2 regions of the Clostridium sp. X genome follow, and region 2 is predicted to be linked to the other one. Evidence: a T-box and tRNA genes for the amino acid it is inferred to sense, from the RefSeq annotation. Region 2 holds a T-box; the other holds one or more tRNA genes.

Region 1 (3,218 bases), 1.5 Mb from region 2:
ACCAAGGAGTTATTGCTATAGTAACACCTTATAAATATTTTGGGGTGGAAGAAATTTTAGCTTATGCTGAAGAAAAAGGAGAAAAACCATTTATATTAGTTCTAGATGAAATTGAGGATCCTCATAATTTAGGATCTATAATTAGGACTGCTGAAACTGCTGGAGTTCACGGAATAATAATATCTAAAAGAAGAAATGTGGGTATTACTCCTACTGTTTACAAAACTTCAGCTGGAGCTATTGAGTATATGAAAATAGCTAAGGTATCAAATATAAATTCAGTTATTGATGAGCTTAAGAAAAAAGATATATGGATATATGGTGCTGATATGGATGGGGAAAGTTATTGTTTCCAAACTAAATTTTCGGGAGCTATAGCATTAGTAATAGGAAGTGAAGGTAGAGGAATATCAAAGCTAACTAAAGAAAAGTGTGATGTACTTGTAAAGATACCAATGATAGGGAATATAACATCCTTAAATGCATCTGTAGCTGCTGGCATAATGATGTATGAGGTATTAAAACAAAAAATGGAATAAGCTAAGTCGTGAGGAACGTATTTATTGATGGATATAATGTATTAAATAGTTGGCCCGAATTAAATAAAATTAAAGATTATAGTTTTGAGGCTGCGCGCATTAAATTGATTGAAATTATTCAGAATTATGCAGCCTATAAAGGTTATAAGATTTTTATAGTATTTGATGCACATATGGTAAAAGGTAGCATTGAGAAACGAGAAAAGTTACAAAATGTAATAGTTATCTTTACAAAAGAAGGGGAAACAGCAGATAGCTTTATTGAACGATATATAAACTTAGTAGGTAGAAAAATTGAGGTGTGTGTTGTTACATCTGATTCTCTAGAGCAACAACTTACTTTTCAAAGAGGAGCTATTAGGATGTCCTCTATGGAATTTTATAATGATGTAGTAGCGACTGAAGCGAAGATAAGAATTAACACAAAAAAAAACATAGCATCAGAAAGAGCATTACTAGAAGATAGAATCTCCAGGGAAATACTAGAAAAACTTGAAAAAATCAGAAGAAGTGATTAAAAATTCTTGACTGGAAATTTCCTGTTAATGTATAATCAATGATAGGACATAATCTAATTTTGATTATACAAAAGTGGAGGGGTTATCTTGGGAAATGAGATAAGCATTGGTGAAGAAGTCACAAACGTAGAAATAGAAGCGGTTTTAGATGAAGAAATAGTATTGAAAGCTAAATCAGGTGATATACAAGCTCAAGAATACTTAATAAATAAATATAAAAATTTTGTAAAAGCCAAAGCAAAATCTTATTTTTTAGTAGGGGCTGATAAGGAAGATATTTATCAAGAGGGAATGATTGGTTTATATAAGGCTATTAGGGATTTTAGATTAGATAAATTAGCATCATTTAAGGCTTTTGCAGAATTGTGCATAACAAGGCAAATAATAACAGCAATAAAGACAGCTACAAGACAAAAGCATATACCTCTTAATACATATGTTTCATTAAATAAACCTATATATGATGAAGAATCAGATAGAACCTTATTAGATATATTATCTACAGTAAAGGTTTCGGATCCTGAGGAATTAATTATAAGTAGAGAAGAAGTTACAAATATAGAAAGTGAAATAGAAGGAGCTCTTTCTGAGCTTGAATTAGAGGTGCTTAATTCATACCTTCAAGGCAAGTCTTATCAGGAAATTGCATGTGATTTAGATAGACATTCAAAGTCGATTGATAATGCATTGCAAAGAGTTAAGAGAAAGCTTGAAAAGTGCTTAAATAAAAACATGAAAAATTGTTGACAAGAAAAAGTGAAACTAGTAAAATAGATAATTGGTGTAGGGGCTTTTAGATTGAGTTATTAATGTTGATAACTTAAGAGTTTGACTAACACTTTGGAGATGCCCATGTAGCTCAGTAGGTAGAGCGTCACCTTGGTAAGGTGGAGGTCGCCGGTTCAATCCCGGTCGTGGGCTCCATGAATTTTTAATAAATGACAACACACCAGGACAAGTTTACGAAATTAATTAAATTAATTTACTTATTAATTAGGACTAATAATGTTAGGAGGAAAAAGAAATGGCAAGACAAAAGTTTGAAAGAACAAAACCACATGTAAACATAGGAACAATTGGTCACGTAGACCATGGTAAGACAACAACAACAGCAGCAATCACAATGACACTTGCAAAATCAGGTGGAGCAAAGGTGCAAAAATATGAAGATATAGATAAAGCACCAGAAGAAAAAGAAAGAGGAATCACAATCAACACAGCACACGTTGAGTATGAAACAGCAAACAGACATTATGCACACGTTGATTGTCCAGGACATGCTGACTATGTAAAGAACATGATTACAGGAGCAGCACAAATGGATGGAGCTATCTTAGTTGTATCAGCAGCAGATGGTCCAATGCCACAAACAAGAGAACATATACTACTAGCATCAAGAGTTGGAGTTAACCACATAGTAGTATTCTTAAACAAAGCAGACCAAGTAGACGATCCAGAACTATTAGAATTAGTAGAAATGGAAGTAAGAGACTTATTAAGCGAATATGGATTTGACGGAGACGGATGTCCAGTAGTAGTAGGATCATCATTAAAAGCAATCGAAGATGGCGATGATCAATGTATACTAGACTTAATGGCAGCAGTAGATGAATATATTCCAACACCAGAAAGAGCGATTGACCAACCATTCTTAATGCCAGTAGAAGATGTATTCACAATCACAGGAAGAGGAACAGTTGCAACAGGAAGAGTTGAAAGAGGAATTCTTCATACAGGAGACGAAGTACAAATCGTTGGAATGAAAGAAGAAGTTTCAAAAACAACATGTACAGGAATAGAAATGTTCAGAAAATTACTAGATGAAGCAATGGCAGGAGATAACATCGGAGCATTATTAAGAGGTGTTCAAAGAGATGATATCGAAAGAGGTCAAGTATTAGCTAAACCTAATACAGTAAACCCACACAAAAAATTCATAGGTCAAGTATACGTATTAAAGAAAGAAGAAGGCGGAAGACATACACCATTCTTCCACGGATATAGACCACAATTTTACTTTAGAACAACAGACGTAACAGGTTCAATCGCATTACCAGAAGGAATAGAAATGGTTATGCCAGGAGACCACATCGACATGACTGTTGAATTAATAACAACAATAGCTATGGAGCCAAACCTAAGATTCGCTATCAGAGAAGGC
Region 2 (3,218 bases):
CTGTCCCATACATTACATAACATAACAGAATAATTAAACCCCTAGTTTGATGTATGTATAACCTAGCTAGCAGTGCTGCAAGGTGAGAAACAGCTTTGTTTCTTCTTAACATATTGTATTTTACTATCTAAAGAAAAGTATGTCAATAGTTTTTTATATATTATTTACTCTTTCTTTTATTTCTTCATCAATTTTTGCGATAAAATCATCTAAATTCATAGATCCTAAATCTCCATTATCTCTACTTCTTACTGATAAGTTATTTTCATTCATTTCTTTTTCACCAATAACAAGCATATAAGGCACTTTTTCTAATTGAGCTTCTCTGATTTTATAACCTATCTTTTCAGCTCTTCCATCTATTTCCACTTTAAATCCTTGATCAAATAAAATATTTCTTATTTTTGTTGCATATTCAGCAAACTTATCTGAAATTGGAAGAATTTTCACCTGAGTAGGAGCTAACCATACCGGGAATTTACCTGCATAATGTTCAATTAAAATACCAATAAATCTTTCTATACTTCCAAATGCAACTCTATGCACCATTACAGGTCTGTGCTTTTCTCCATCATTACCAATATAACTTAGATCAAATCTTTGAGGCATTTGCATATCTAGCTGAATAGTTCCGCATTGCCACGTTCTTCCTATACAATCTTCTAAATGGAAGTCTATCTTAGGACCATAGAAAGCTCCATCACCTTCATTAACTATATATTTAAGTCCTAATTCTTCTAAAGCTTCTCTTAATCCATCTTCAGCAAGTTTCCATTCTTCATCAGTACCCATTGAGTCTTCTGGTCTTGTAGATAATTCTACATGATACTTAAATCCAAAAGTGCTATAAACTTTATCGATTAATTTTGCAACGCCGCTTATTTCATCTTTTATTTGCTCTGGAAGCATAAATATATGTGCATCATCTTGTGTGAAAGCTCTTACTCTCATAAGTCCATGTAGAGCTCCTGAAAGCTCATGTCTGTGAACTCTTCCAAGCTCAGCATAACGCAATGGTAGCTCTCTATATGAATGTATTGCTGTCTTGAATGCAAGCATCCCACCTGGACAGTTCATAGGTTTAATGGCAAAGTCTTGTTCATCTATCTTTACAGAATACATATTATCTTTATAGTGATCCCAATGTCCTGAATTCTCCCAAAGGTGTCTACTTAAAATAATAGGAGTTTCTATTTCTACATATCCTGCTTTTCTGTGAAGTTCTCTCCAGTATTTTAAAAGAGTATTCTTAAGTTCAACTCCTCTTGGCAAAAATAGTGGGAATCCAGGACCTTCTTCTGGTATTACAAATAATCCTAGCTCTTTTCCAAGTTTTCTGTGATCTCTTTTCTTAGCTTCTTCCATCATATGAATATATTCATCAAGTTCACTCTTCTTTGTAAAAGATGTTCCATATATTCTTTGAAGCATTTTATTTTTTTCGCTACCTCTCCAGTAAGCACCTGCAACCGAAAGTAATTTTACTGCTTTAACTTCTTTAGTTGAAGGTACATGAGGTCCTGCACAAAGGTCTACAAACTCCCCTTGCTCATAGAAAGATATAATTGAGTCTTCTGGTAAATCTTCTATTAACTCAACTTTATAATCCTCATTTCTTTCCTTCATAAATTTTATAGCTTCTTCTCTTGAAAGTGTAAACTTCTTTAATTGAAGATTTTCCTTAACTATTTTCTCCATTTCTTTTTCAATCTTTAAAAGCATTTCAGGAGTAAATGGAATTTCTGCATCAAAATCATAGTAGAATCCATTATCAATAGCTGGTCCTATAGCTAACTTAACATCTGGGTATAATCTCTTTACTGCTTGTGCAAGTATATGAGATGATGTATGTCTTAGTATTTTTTTGCCATCTTCATCTTCAAATGTAAGAATTTCTAGCATAACATCTTCATTTATTACATCCATGAGTTCAGCTTTATTACCATTAACTCGTGCTCCTAAAGCTTTTTTTCTTAAAGAAGAACTTATTATTGAAGCAATTTCCCCAATAGTCAAACCTTTTTCTACCTCTAGAACTTTTCCATCTTTTAATGTTATTTTTATCATAGTTATTCTTCCTTTCTAAATTTTAAAATAAAAATATAATTTTGCAAAAAAATAAAAACCCATCCCAAAATGGGACGAGTTTTTTCGCGGTTCCACCCAAATTAATAATAGTAAAATATCTCTATTATTATCTCTTGATCTTTTAACGCTAAGCTGCGGAAAATATCTACTTTATTCGATATACAACTCAAAGGTGGTTTTCAATAGAACTTACACAGAAGGTCTTACAGCCAAGGACTTTCCTCTCTTAGAGCAGATCTCTACTTACTCTTCCTTATCATAGTTTTTAAAATATTCTTTTCAATAGATTATATTACTAATGTATACTAGTGTCAATATTTTAATTTTATATTTTAACTGTCTCTTTTATTTTGTTGCAAGCCTCACAATTTGTACAAAAGTCCACTCTCTCTTCAAAAACTTTTTGTATGGTATCTAATATTTCTTTATTATCACAATTTTCTTTACCGTGAATTATTATATTTTCAGGACAGTAGGTTATAAGTCCACTTATAATTAGGTCTTCTACACTAACTGAGTCCGAATATTTAGTATCAGTAAGATTATTAAATATTTCACTCATTATATCATTCCCATCTTTATCTTGTATTCCATAATCTCCATTAGGTCTAATTATTATGTTTATTGTCTCTATTTTACTTTCTTGAACATCTACAAAGTATTTCAAAAGTTTTATAAACTCATTATATTCTTTTTCTGCCATATACTTTTCTACAACTCTATTTACTATATCTTCTAATTCTTCTTTAAGTTCTTTCATTCTAAATCTAATGAATCCTTGTATATTAATTTCATCATTTTCATCTATACATAATTTTATTTTAGTGATTATATCATTTTTTTTGTTCATGCAGTAAACCATATCTTCATCTGTTATCTTTTCTTCATTTCTTAAAATTTTAACAACTCTCTGTGATACATCCTTCATCTCATCATATCTTAAAAAAAAGTAATTTTCTAATAGGAGCTGTTGTATTTCATCTCTACTAAACTCCTCTATTGCTATATTATATAATATATTTGATATATATAAATTAAATCTACCTTTAAGTTTCTCATTAAAATCTATATCATTGCAAAATATTTTTACAAAATGAGTGCCTAAATTTATAGATTCAGATATTCCTAAA

What was found. A T-box is a leader RNA that pairs with one kind of tRNA and senses whether it is charged. The one in region 2 lies ahead of thrS (threonine--tRNA ligase), so its partner is inferred to be a tRNA-Thr.
Region 1: it has a tRNA-Thr gene. The T-box ahead of thrS (threonine--tRNA ligase) is inferred to sense a tRNA for this amino acid. The anticodon was not compared.

Annotation. Positions count from the first base shown of each region.
Region 1 is NZ_CM146912.1:746,445-749,662, reverse strand. Features, by position in the region: gene rlmB (23S rRNA (guanosine(2251)-2'-O)-methyltransferase RlmB) at 1-539, shown strand, start outside; gene ACX0KU_RS03765 (NYN domain-containing protein) at 548-1,057, shown strand; gene sigH (RNA polymerase sporulation sigma factor SigH) at 1,145-1,804, shown strand; tRNA gene ACX0KU_RS03755 (tRNA-Thr) at 1,906-1,981, shown strand; gene tuf (elongation factor Tu) at 2,082-3,218, shown strand, end outside.
Region 2 is NZ_CM146912.1:2,282,039-2,285,256, reverse strand. Features, by position in the region: gene thrS (threonine--tRNA ligase) at 154-2,067, opposite strand; T-box leader at 2,135-2,357, opposite strand; gene ytxC (putative sporulation protein YtxC) at 2,414-3,218, opposite strand, start outside.